3 regions of the Rhodococcus sp. NPDC057529 genome follow, and region 2 is predicted to be linked to each of the others. Evidence: riboswitches for the same ligand, from Rfam matches in the RefSeq annotation. Region 2 holds a riboswitch; each other region holds the start of a gene.
The links. A riboswitch is a leader RNA that binds a small molecule or an ion and turns the genes downstream of it on or off. The one in region 2 is predicted to bind cobalamin.
Positions count from the first base shown of each region.

Region 1: it holds a riboswitch for cobalamin, as region 2 does, so the genes downstream of both, cobN (cobaltochelatase subunit CobN) here and ACFU5V_RS21645 (ABC transporter substrate-binding protein) in region 2, are expected to answer to the same signal.
Region 3: it holds a riboswitch for cobalamin, as region 2 does, so the genes downstream of both, ACFU5V_RS24010 (ABC transporter substrate-binding protein) here and ACFU5V_RS21645 (ABC transporter substrate-binding protein) in region 2, are expected to answer to the same signal.

Region 1 covers NZ_JBHVEY010000005.1:396,065-400,323, reverse strand. Annotated here, with positions in the region: gene ACFU5V_RS12610 (precorrin-2 C(20)-methyltransferase) at 1-812, opposite strand, end outside; gene ACFU5V_RS12605 (precorrin-8X methylmutase) at 809-1,435, opposite strand; gene cobG (precorrin-3B synthase) at 1,460-2,593, opposite strand; cobalamin riboswitch at 2,600-2,743, shown strand; gene cobN (cobaltochelatase subunit CobN) at 2,799-4,259, shown strand, end outside.
Region 2 covers NZ_JBHVEY010000010.1:250,754-255,012, forward strand. Annotated here, with positions in the region: gene ACFU5V_RS21640 (MMPL family transporter) at 1-1,696, opposite strand, end outside; cobalamin riboswitch at 1,789-1,931, shown strand; gene ACFU5V_RS21645 (ABC transporter substrate-binding protein) at 2,030-3,025, shown strand; gene ACFU5V_RS21650 (FecCD family ABC transporter permease) at 3,022-4,110, shown strand; gene ACFU5V_RS21655 (ABC transporter ATP-binding protein) at 4,107-4,259, shown strand, end outside.
Region 3 covers NZ_JBHVEY010000012.1:108,576-112,834, reverse strand. Annotated here, with positions in the region: gene ACFU5V_RS24015 (FecCD family ABC transporter permease) at 1-773, opposite strand, end outside; gene ACFU5V_RS24010 (ABC transporter substrate-binding protein) at 806-1,846, opposite strand; cobalamin riboswitch at 1,889-2,019, opposite strand; gene ACFU5V_RS24005 (bifunctional 2-methylcitrate synthase/citrate synthase) at 2,048-3,193, opposite strand; gene prpB (methylisocitrate lyase) at 3,193-4,131, opposite strand; gene prpD (2-methylcitrate dehydratase PrpD) at 4,131-4,259, opposite strand, start outside.

The DNA.
Region 1 (4,259 bases), on a different contig from region 2:
GTCGTCCAGGCCTGATCGCCGGGACCGAGGCCGACGACGACCAGTTCGCCCTGCGGCGGCGCATCGTCGCGGCGCGCGTTCGACGGACTGGGCACGACGGCGATCGAGAAGTAGGGGACGTCGCTGTCGGACACGTCGTCCGCGTGGTCGATCTTCTGCCGGGTCGTGCTGGCCCGCTCGACGTACCACGTCTCGTCGATGCGACCGGAATCCTTCAACGCCTGCCGCACCGCCGGGTAGGTGCGTCCGAGTTTCAGGATGGCGGCGGCGTCGGTCTCCCGCAGACGCCGCGTCAGCTCGGCGCGCGGCAGGGTGCCGGGCAGGACCGTGAGGATTTCCTCGCCCTCGACGAGCGGCATCGCCAGCGCGGCCGAGGCGGCGCTGATCGACGTCACGCCGGGAATCACCTCCGCTTCGAAGCGCTGCGCCAGCCTCTTGTGCATGTGCATGTAGGAGCTGTAGAAGAGCGGGTCGCCCGCCGCGAGGAGCGCCACCGAACGGCCGGCCTCGAGGTGCGCGGCGAGCCGCTGCGACGCTTCCTCGTAGAACTCGTCCATCGCCCCCTGGTATCCGCCCGGGTGATCGACGGTCTCGGTGGTGACCGGGTAGACGAGGTGCTCCTCGATCTGGCCCTCGCGCAGGTACGGCGCCGCGACCGCACGGGAGATGCTCTTGCCGTGCCTGGCGCTGTGGAACGCCACCACGTCGGCCTCGGCGATGACCCGCGCAGCCTTGACCGTCACCAGTTCCGGGTCGCCCGGTCCGATGCCGACGCCCCACAGCTTGCCGCTCGACCGCTCCTCGGAACTCATTCGACTTCGCTCGCAATCGCATTCAGCGCCGCAGCCGTGATGGCACTACCACCGCGGCGGCCGCGGACCACCAGATAGTCGAGTCCGCTCGGGTGCTCGATCAACGCTTCCTTCGACTCCGCCGCACCGATGAATCCGACCGGGCCGCCCACGATCGCGGCGGGCCGGGGCGCACCGGATTCGATCATGTCCAACAGGTAGAACAGGGCCGTGGGGGCGTTGCCGATCGCGACGACGGCGCCCTCCAGTTTGCTGCCCCACAATTCGAGCGCCGCCGCCGAGCGGGTGTTCCCGATCTGCTCCGCCAGCACCGGAACCCGGGGGTCGCGCAGGGTGCAGATCACCTCGTTGTCCGCCGGGAGACGCTTGCGGGTCACGCCGGCAGCGACCATCTGCGCGTCGCACAGGATGGGGGCGCCGTCCGCCAGCGCCGCGCGGGCGGCCTTCACGACACCGGGGGTGAACGCGACGTCGTCCACGAGATCGACCTGACCGCTCGCGTGGATCATGCGGACCACGGCCTGTGAGACGTCCTCGGGAAAGGCACTGAGATCCGCCTCGGCGCGGATCGTCGCGAAGGACTGGCGGTAGATCTCCGCGCCGTCTCGGATGTACTCGATCATCCGCTCACGATAGAGGCTGCGGGTTCACCGCTCCTCCACCCGGTAACCCGTCTCGGTGGCGACGACGTCGGCGACGTCGCCCTTGGGGCGGCCGCAGCACCGCTCGCAGCCCGACCAGTGCTGTCGGCCCTCCACCGGGAGTTCGCCGTTCGCGACGGCGCCCCGGGCATCGGTCCGCACATCGGCGAGCGCCTTCTCGCACCCGGGTTGCCCGGTGCAGGCGCTGACGTTCAGCCACGGGGAGTTCTCGTCGAAGATCAGGCCCATCGGGGCGAGGACCCGGACCACCTGCTCGGCGGACCACTCGTCCAGATCGCACAGGAGCACCGTTTTCCACGGCGTGACGATCACCGGCTTCTCGACGGCGGCGAGGAATTCCGCCAGCCGGGCCTCGAGCACCCCGAACGCGAGACCGCCGCCGAGGGTCACGTTGCCGTCCGGCTGGTCGAGCCACCCGATCGGCGGCCGGTGCTCGTCGAACCCGGGCACCGGGTCGGCGGTCGGTGCGAGCGTCAACGCCGACAGGGTCCGCTCGACTCCGTTCGCGATCTCCGACAACCGCCAGTGCCGATCGCGCAGCTCCAGGAAGACGCGGGCGGCGCTCAGGAGCACCGACACCGCGTCCGCCGTCGGGATCCGGACGCCGCTGTCGCGACCGGCGAGGATCAGCGCGACCTCCGACCCACCGACCGCGTGGACCCCGAAGTCGCCGCCGAGCGCCGAGACGTCGCCCCGGCCGTCGTCGAGGGTGAACAGGGTGCGGCCCGGCAGGTCCGCCAACGCGGAGTCGGCGCACAACGTCCGGTCCAGCACGCCGACCAGATCACGCAGGTCCGTGAGACCACCGATCCGGCCGGTCAGCGGCGAGACGAGGATGTTCCGGACCCGCTCGTGCGTTTCCGACGGCAGCAGGCCCGCGCCGGCGAGGCGGCGGGCGAACTCCAGCGGGTCGCGGACCGCCCGCAGTTGCGCATTGCCGCGGGAGGTCAGTTCGATCTCGCCGTTCCCGAGGTCGCGAGCCGACTCCGCGAGGGTCTGCAACTGGGAGGACGTCAGCACGCCACCGGGGAGGCGCACCCGGGCGAGCGCACCGTCGGCCGCCTGGTGGACCTGCAACGCGCCGGGGCATGCATCGGGGCGGGAACGGGAGTCGACCATGGTCCCAGGTTACGTCCGGCCCCGGGTAGCATCACCAGCACTTGCGACAGCAGGAGAGGAAGCCGGTGCGAATCCGGCGCGGTCGCGCCACTGTGAGCTCGCCGAAACCGGTGGGCGAGCCAGACCCTCACCTGCCGTCCTCCGACCTCCGGTTCCGCACAGAACCACCGCCACGGGGCGCGACACCCCCAGGAAGGCTCCACACGTGATCCTGCTGCTCTCCACCTCCGACACCGACCTGCTCAGCGCCCGCGCCAGCGGGGCGGACTACCGCTGGGCCAACCCGGCACGGCTGCTGGTCGAGGAGGATCTGCCGGGACTGCTCGACGGCGCCGACCTGGTCGTGGTGCGCATCCTCGGCGGCCGCCGGGCGTGGGAAGAGGGCCTCGACGCGGTCCTGGCCGGCGGGCTTCCGGTGGTGGTCCTCGGCGGCGAGCACGCCCCCGACGCGGAGCTCATGGAGTGCTCGACCGTCCCGGCCGGGGTCTCGGCGGAGGCACACAACTATCTCGCCGAGGGCGGCGCCGACAACCTCGCCCAACTGCACCACTTCCTGTCCGACACCGTGCTGCTGACCGGTCACGGTTTCGAGGCGCCGGTACACCTGCCGAGCTGGGGGGTCGCGCCGTTCGCCCCCGACGCCGACCCGGACCGCCCCACCATCGCCGTTCTCTACTACCGCGCCCAGCACCTGGCCGGCAACACCCGCTACATCGAGGCGCTGTGCGACGCCGTCGTGGCGGCAGGTGGCAGCCCGCTGCCGATCTTCTGCGCGTCGCTGCGCACGGCCGAACCGGAGTTGCTGCAGACGCTGCGCCGCGCGGACGCGATGGTGGTCACCGTGCTCGCCGCCGGCGGCACCAAGCCGGCCGGAGTCTCGGCCGGCGGCGACGACGAGGCATGGGACGTCGCCGCGCTGGCCGCGCTGGACGTGCCGATCCTGCAGGGGCTGTGCCTGACCAGCAGCCGGGAGTCGTGGGAGTCCAACGACGACGGACTGTCCCCGCTCGACGTCGCCACCCAGGTCGCGGTCCCCGAGTTCGACGGCCGGCTGATCACGGTGCCGTTCTCGTTCAAGGAGATCGACGCCGACGGCCTGTCCACCTACGTTCCCGACGCCGAGCGCGCCTCCCGGGTGGCGGGCATCGCCGTCCGGCACGCCCGGCTCCGGCACATCCCCGCACCCGAGCGCCGGATCGCCCTGATGCTGTCGGCGTACCCGACGAAACACGCCCGCATCGGCAACGCCGTCGGTCTCGACACCCCGGCCAGCGCGATCCGGTTGCTCACCGAGATGCGGGCCGCCGGCTACGACCTGGGACCCGCGGACGGACCGGATTCCGTGCCCGGCCTCGCCGCCCGCGACGGCGACGCGCTGATCCACGCCCTCATCGCCGCCGGCGGCCAGGACCCGGACTGGCTGACCGCCGAGCAACTGGAGGGCAACCCGATCCGGATCTCCGCGGCCCGCTACCGCGAATGGTTCTCGGCGCTGCCCGCGGAACTGCGCGAGGGTGTCGAGGAGCACTGGGGACCCGCGCCGGGCGAACTGTACGTCGACCGGTCGCAGGACCCTGCCGGTGAAATCGTCATCGCCGCAATGCAGTTCGGAAACCTCGTGCTGATGGTGCAGCCGCCCCGCGGATTCGGGGAGAAGCCGGTCGCG
Region 2 (4,259 bases):
CGAAGATCCAGGTGAGCACCCCGAACGTGGCGGCGAGACTCAGCCCCGCCATCGCGACCGCTTTGATCGGCAGCACCACGGAGCCGAACGCCAGGAACAGCAGGACCAGCGTCGAACCCACCATGATCGCGATCATGACCGGCATCCAGTGCACGATCGCCGCGTTGCCGTCGTCGACGGTCGCCTGGCCGCCGCCGACGAGCAGTTCGGTTCCCTCGGGGACGGAGATGGCGCGGAGACCGTCCACGGCCGCACTCTGATCGTCGGTGGTCACTCCCTCGGAGTAGACGGCCTGCACCGCCACCAGTTCGCCGTTGGATGCGACGACGGTGGCGGCGCCGATACCCGGCACCTGGCCGGCGGCCTGGGCCACCGCGGCCCCGTCGGCGGCGGTCGGCGCGGTGCCGACACCGTCGCCCCGGAGGATGAGGGTGGCGCCGTTCCCGGTGGTGGGAAATTCGGTGGTGAGGGTGTCGGTGGCGATACGGGCGGGATCGTTCTCGGGCAGCGCCGTGTACGTGACCTCGCCGAGCGACGCGCTGAGCAGAGGCGCCGCCAGGACCATCAGACCCGCGACGATCCCGACCGCGATGGCGACCGGCCGACGCATCACCCAGGTGACGACGGAGCCCCAGAACTTGCGGGCGCGCACCTCACCGCGTTGCGCCGCATCCTTGCGCCAGCTCAGCGCGTTGATGCGGTGACCGAGGATCGCGAGCAGCGCGGGCACCGCGGTGAGGGACAGCAGCGCCGCACTCGCGACCGCGGCCATCGCACCGAACCCGAGCGACTTGATCACGTCCTGCGGAAACACCAGCATCCCCGAGAACGCGCACACCAGAAGCAGACCGGAGAACAACACGGTGCGACCCGCGGTCAGGACGGTGCGCCGGGTCGCCTCGGCCACGTCGGCGCCGGACTCGAGTTCCTCGCGGAATCGGCCGACGATGAACAGGCCGTAGTCGATCGCGAGCCCCAGGCCGAGCAGGGACGCCACGTTGATCGCGAACGAACTGACGTCGGTGAACAGGGTCAGCAGGCGCAGCGTCGCGAGGGCGCTGAAGATCGAGAGCAGCCCGACGAACACCGGAACGGCGGCGGCGACCAGTCCGCCGAAGATGAAGACCAGCAACACGAGAGTGATCGGCAGCGCGATCGCCTCGGCCAGCACCAGGTCCTGCTGCAGCCGGTTGTTGAACGCCACACCCACCACCGAGTTGCCCGCGAACTCGGTGTCGACGCCCTCCACCTCGAGCTTCGGCAGCAGATCGTTGAACGTGGCGGCGGTGATCCCGGCATCCGGGTCGACGGTGATCGCGGCCGACGCCTTGGTGCCGTCCTCCGACACCATCAGGTGCTTCCTCGTCGCGTCCGCCGTCCAGTACGACGTCACCGAATACGTCGGCACCTCGGCGGCGAACCGGTCGAGACTCGCGGTGACCTGGGGGCCGATGTCACCCAGGGTCTTCCCGTCGGGTGCGGTATAGATGGCGATGATGTCCGGCGTCTGCGGACCCAGATTGTCTTCGACGATTCGCGCCACCTCGGCGGATTCGCTACCGGGGTCGATGAATCCGCCGGAGCTGAGCTTCGCGAACACACCGGTGCCCCACACGCCGCTCACCAGAACGGCGAACACGGCGAGCGTCAGGACCCACCATTTGCGTGAAACAACGGTCGAGGCCCAACGTGTCATGCGTCAACTCCGGGTGGTCGGGGGCGGTCGGCTGCGACTGCCGACTGTAGTGCGGATCGAGGGATTGCCGGTGGGGGTGTGACGCGGGTCCCGGCAAATCGTGCATACTCGGTGGTGCACTTGCAGTCACACGCACGGGGGAAGCCGGTCCGAATCCGGCGCTGACCCGCAACGGTAGGCCACCAGAGCATTTCGGTGGCGAGCCCGATTACCCGGCGTGTGGTGTGCGACATCCTTTTCGTCGTGGTCTACGAAGCGGAGTCCCGCAGGCGCGCCTGTACGTGGGCGTCTGCCGGCTTCTCATTCGTGGCTCTGAGCCGCAATGAGGTTTACATGTACGGTCAGTTGTTCAGAAGTACCGGTCTGGTCACCCTCGCCGTGGCCGCGCTGGTGGTCGCCGGGTGTTCGCGCGGGGAGTCCGTGGGGCAGACCGCTTCCGCCGAATCCTTCGCCGAACCGGTGTCCGTCACCAACTGCGATCGCACGGAGACGTTCGACGCCCCGCCGCAGCGCATCGTCAGCATGAACGATCACGTCACCGAGGTGCTGATCGAAATGGGGGCCGCTGATCGCATCGTCGGCACGGGGTACGGCGACGCGACCCCGCTGCCGGAGTTCGCGGAGGCCTTCGCGAAGATCCCGAAACTCGCGAAGGAATACCCGACCCGGGAACAGATCCTGGACCTCGACCCCGACCTGGTGGTCGGCGGCATGCGCAGCGCGTTCGACGAGAAGGAGGGGCGCTCGCGCGAATCCCTCGGCGAACAGGGCATTCCGACGTTCCTGTTCTCCGAGTACTGCGGGCAGGGTTTTCCCGACATCGGGCTGCTGCGCAGCGATTACACGCAGCTCGGTGAGATCCTCGGCGTCCCGGACGAGGCGCGCGCCGTCACCGACCGGGTGACGTCCGGGTTGCAGGCCGTGCGGGACGAGATCGCAGGCACCACCCCGGTTCCGACGTTCTTCTACGATTCCGGCGAGGACGTCCCTCTGACGATCGGCGGTGTGGGAGTCGGCCAGCTCATCGCGGACCACGCGGGTGCGGTCAACCTCTTCGCCGAGGGGCAGAAGCCGTATTCGAAGTCCACGTGGGAGATCATCGGTGAACGCGCCCCGGAGGCGATCGTCGTCCTCGACTACGGCACGACGAGTGCGCAGGCGAAGATCGACTTCCTGACGTCGCACCCGATCATGTCGACGACGCCCGCCGTGAAGGCCGGCCGTATCGTGGTGGTGCCGCTCGACGACTTCTTCGAGAGCCCGCGGCTGGTGCGGTCGGTGGAGACGATCGCGCGGGCGCTGCATCCGGACGCCGTCGGCGCCCGATGACGGTCACCGCCGAACGCGCGGCGCCACCTGCGTCGCCCACACACCCGGCCCGGACCCGCGTCGGTTTCACGGGCCTGATGACGCTGCTCGCCCTGGCGACGCTGTGCGTCGTCGCGCTCGCGGTGTCGTTCGGTTCCGTCCGCATCCCCGTCGGCGACGTCTGGGCGATCGTCGCGCACCGGGTGGCCCCGGGGGCGTTCGAGCCCTGGTGGTCGCAGGCCCGGGAATCGATCGTGCTCGACTCCCGGCTGCCGCGGGCGCTCACCGCGGCGGCAGTCGGTGCCGCGCTCGCCCTCGCGGGCGCTGTGGCGCAGGCGGTGACCCGCAATCCGCTGGCCGATCCCTACCTGCTCGGCGTGTCCTCGGGGGCGGGTTTCGGCGTGGTGGTGGTGACGGTGCTCGGGCTCGGGGTGGGCGCGCTCGGCGTGTTCACCGTCCCCGTCGCGGCGTTCCTGGGCGCGATGGTGCCGCTGTTCCTGTCGCTGGCGATCGGCGGCCGCTATCCGCAGCCGACGGCCGTCATCCTCGTGGGTGTCGCGTCGGCGCAGGTGTTCTCCGCTCTCATCACGTTCTCGATACTGGTCGTCGCCGACGAGCACCAACTGAGTTCGGTGATGCACTGGCTGGCGGGCGGTTTCGGCGACTCACGCTGGTCGACGGCGATCGTCCCGGCCGTCGCACTCGCGACGGTCGGGGCGGCGATGATGCTGAGTGCGAGCCGTATCGACCTGCTGCAGGCGGGAGACGACGGCGCCGCCGCCCTGGGGATGAACGTGCGGCGCTTCCGCGTCGTGCAGTTGCTCGGGGTGTCGATGCTGGCCGGAGCGGCCGTGTCCGTCGCGGGCGGCATCGGCTTCATCGGCCTGCTCGTGCCGCATCTGGCCGGGTACGTCGTGGGGGCCCGCGCGGTCAGGCTGCTGCCGGTCGCCGCGTTCCTCGGCGCGATCGCGATGGTCGCGGCGGACACGGCCGCGCGGTCGGTCGCGCGGAGCATCGAGGTCCCCGTCGGCGTCGTCACCGCCCTCGTGGGAGCACCGATCTTCGTGTGGATGCTGTACCGGCAGTACGGGAGGGCAGAGCGGTGACCGCGCTGAGTCTGCACCGGGTCCGCGCCGAACTCGGATCGCGGGAAGTGCTGCACGGCATCGACCTCGCCGTGCGTCCCGGTGAGGTGCTGGCGCTGGTCGGGCCCAACGGTTCCGGGAAGACCACGGCGCTGCGCTGCTGCTATCGA
Region 3 (4,259 bases), on a different contig from region 2:
GCGCCTGCGGCGCTCACCAGGGCGGCGGTGACGAGTGCGGTGATGGTCAGCAGGAGGATCCGGATCCATCGCACAGACACCCCGAGTGCGGCGGCCGCGGTGTTTCCGAACGTGAACGCGTCCAGCGCGGACGACTGGGTCAGGCACACCAGCAGTCCCACGAGAGTGATTGCCCCGCACAGGGTGACGTCGGCCCAATCGGCACCGGAGAGCGAGCCGAGCAGCCAGAACAGCACCCCGCGGGTCTGTTCGGCGTCCGCGGAGGAGATCACGATGAACGACGTCAACGCGGAGAACAGCTGCGTCCCGGCCACTCCCGCGAGCACCACCCGGGATGTGCCGCCGCCCGCGCCGGCAGCGAGCAGCATCACCAGGGCGAACGAGATCACCGCGCCCGCGAACGCTCCCGCCGACAGCGACACCGCCCCGGCGCCGAGACCGAGGACCGCGACGAGCACCGCCCCGGTGGACGCCCCCGACGAGATACCGAGCACGAACGGGTCGGCGAGCGGATTGCGCAGCAGCGACTGCATGATCGCCCCGCACAGCGCGAGTCCCGCGCCGCAGACGGCGGCGAGGAGGGTGCGGGGCAGTCTCAGTTCCCAGACGATGCCCTCTTTGATGCGGCTGATGTCGGCGTTCCCGAATCCGAGGCGCTCGAACACGACCGCGTAGACGTCGCCGACGGACAGGCTGGCGGGTCCGATCGTGATGACGACGGCGATCGACGCCGCCAGCACGGCGAGCCCGCCGAGCAGGCATGCCCCGAGCAGCGGCCGGGAGTCGAACCGTGTGGCCACCACGGTCAGTTCGCCAGTCCCCACTGCTTCAGCGCGGCCGCCGTCTTCTCGACGCCGTCGATGGTGCGGATCGACGGGTTCAGGTCGGCGCCGTTGACGACGATGTACTTCTTGTCGCGGACGGCGGTGAGCCGCTGGGTGACCGGATTCGATTCGAGGAACGCGATCTTGCTGTCGAGAGCGTCGCCGTCGATGCTGCGGCGACTCAGGTCCGCGAGGACCAGAGCGGTCGGGTCGCGGTCGAGGACACTCTCCCAGCTCACTTGCGGCCATTCGTTGGTCGTGTCGGCGAAGATGTTCTCGGCGCCGACGGAGTTGGTGATGATGCCGGAGGATCCGCAGCACCCCGCCATGTACGGGGTGCTGGTGTCGGCGAACCAGTACGCGAGCGATACCCCGGAGGCCTCGACCGCCCTCGACGCGGCGTCGAACCGCTGCTGCAGTTCCGCGACGAACTGCTCGCCGCGGTCACGGACGTCGAAGATGGCGGCGAGTTCGCGGATCTCCTGGTAGACGGTGTCGATGCGCAGTGGTTCGGTGCGTGCCCCGTCCGCGTTGACGCTCTCGTCGGTCTTGCCCTGGCAGTCGGTGGGCGAGAGGTAGCTGGGAACGCCCAACTGGTCGAACTGATTCCGGTCGGCGACACCGCCCGGTCCGAGGGTGCCGCCGAACGAGGCCGACACGAAGTCGGGTTCGGTGTCGAGGACCACCTCGAACGACGGCTTGTTGTCGGCGAGCCGCGGAACCTTCGCGTTGTCGGCGGCCAGGTTGTCGCGGACGGGATCGGTCCAGGTGGCGGTGCCGACCATCCGGTCCGCAAGGCCGAGGGAGAGCAGGATCTCGGTCGAGCCCTGATTGAGCGACACCGCTCGTTGCGGTGGTGCGTCGACGGTGACGCTGTGTCCGCAGTTCTCCAGGGTCATCGGGTAGGCGGAGGACTCCGAGGCCTTGCCGGGCGCCGGTTCGTACGAGGACGACGAGCATGCCGAGACCAGGACGGCCGAGACGGCGGTGAGAGCAGCGAGGTGCCGCCAAGACGTGCGCATGAAGAGCGAACTCCTTCATCAGGGCCCAGTCGCGGAGCCGAGGATCGTCACAACTCGATCGGTGAGTAGTCGGACTCCGGCCCGGGGGCCGTTACCGTTGCGCGTCAGTCCCGGATTCGCACCGGGTTCCCTCGCCGATCGTGGCCGTACGGACGGCCCCGGACACCATAGCCCCTGTGAGTACTTGTTAACCGCCGGCGGTTAACAAGTACTCACGGGCGCGAAGCGCATCAGGGCACGCTGCGCGACGCCGGTGTACTCGGACAGTGGGCGGATCAGCGCGTTCGAGTGGCCCTGCTCGATGATGTGGGCGGCCCACCCGGTGATGCGGCTCATCACGAAGATCGGGGTGAACACCTCGATGTCGAAGCCCATCAGGTAGTAGGCGGGGCCCGTGGGGAAGTCGAGGTTCGGTTTGATGCCGGTGGCCTCGTTCATCGTCTTCTCGAGGATTTCGTACATCTGCACCCACCTGTCGCCGTCGGTGCGGGCGGCGACGTCGAGGAAGGCCTGCTTCATGGTGGGAACGCGGGAGTCGCCGTTCTTGTAGACGCGGTGCCCGAAGCCCATCACCTTGTCTTTGGCGGCGAGCTTGCCGAGCAGCCACTGCTCGGCGAGGGCGGGGTCGCCGATCTCGAGCATGTGATGCATGACGGCCTCGTTGGCGCCGCCGTGCAGTGGCCCCTTCAGCGCCCCGATGGCGGCGGTGACGGCGCTGTAGATGTCGGAGAGCGTCGACGTCACCACCCGGGCGGCGAACGTGGACGCGTTGAAGGAGTGCTCGGCGTAGAGGATCAGCGACACCTCGAACGCCGTCACCAACTCCGGGGCCGGCACCTCCCCGAAGCACATGTGCAGGAAATTCTCCGCGAAACCCAGATGGCTGTGCGGGGCGATCGGGTCGAGGCCGCGGCGGCGACGGTGGTCGGCGGCCACGATGGTCGGCAGCACCGCCATCATCCGCAACGCCTTGGCCCGGTTGGCGCCAGGGGTGTTGTCGTCCTCTTCCGGGTCCTCGGCGCCGAGGTAGCTGATCGCGGTGCGCACCACATCCATCGGGTGGCAGTTCTCCGGCAGCTTCGTCACCAGCGACAGCAGCGACCGGTCGGCCCGGCGGGCGGCCCGCTCACGCTGGGTGAACAGGGCCAGCTGCGCGTCGGTGGGCAGTTCCCCGTTCCACAGCAGATACGCGACCTGCTCGAAGCTGCAATGCGCCGCCAGATCCTGCACCGCGTAGCCGCGGTAGGTCAGCGAATTGGTCTCCGGCACCACCTTCGAGATGGCGGTGGTGTCGACGACGACACCGGCCAGCCCCTTGTAGATGGTGGGTATCGCGGTTTCGGTCATCACTGGCTCCCCGTGAGTGTGAAGTTGAAGACGCCGGAATCGAACTCGTTGTACCGCTCGTACTCGAGCACCTCGTACAGGCGCGACCGGGTCTGCATCCGGCCGAGCAGCCCCTCCTGGGTGCCCTTGTCGTGGATTTCACGTAGCCCGGCCTCGATGGCGCCCATCGCCAACCGCAAGGTGGTGACCGGATAGATCACCGCGTTGTAGCCGATGTCTTGCAGCGTTTGCGCCGGGATCAACTCGGATTTGCCGAATTCGGTCATGTTCGCCAGCAACGGAATGTCCACCGCGGCCCGGAACTTCGCGAATTCTTCCTCGGTGTGCAGGGCCTCGGTGAAGATGAGGTCGGCGCCGGCGTCGGCGTACGCCTCGGCCCGCTCGATCGCCGCGTCGATGCCGACCCTGCCGGAGGCGGACATGTCACCGATCCCGGCGGCGTCGGTGCGGGCGCAGATCACGAAGTCCGGGTCCCGCCGCGCGGTGACCGCGGCCCGCAGCCGGCGGATCATCTCCTCGGTGGGCACGATGGCCTTGCCGTCGAGGTGCCCGCACCGTTTCGGGTTGACCTGATCCTCGAGGTGCAATCCGGCGATCCCGGCGTCCTCGAACACGGTGACGGTGCGGGCCGCGGACATCGGTTCGCCGAATCCGGTGTCGGCGTCGACGAGGACGGGCAGGTCGGTGATGTGGGCGATCTGCGCGCTGTGCGCAGCGACCTCGGTGAGGGTGGTCAGGCCGATGTCGGGCAGGCCGAGGGCGGCGGAGAACGCGCCGCCGGAGACGTAGGCGCCCTCGAACCCGATCTGCTGGATCAGTTTCGCGGTCAGCGGGTTGATCGCACCGGGCAGCCGTTGAATCGTCCCCGAGGCGAGTCCGGCCCGGAACGCGGCCCGTTTGTCGGTGGCGGCGGTGGCCGCGGCGATGAGGCCGCTCATCAGAACAATCCCTTCGGCGACTTCGGGGCCCGGGCGAGGACGTCGTCGGACACGGCGAACGTGAGCTGGTCCAGCTCGTCGGCCTTCAGCTCGGGGGTGCGCGCGGCGGCGTCGAGGAAGCGATCCTG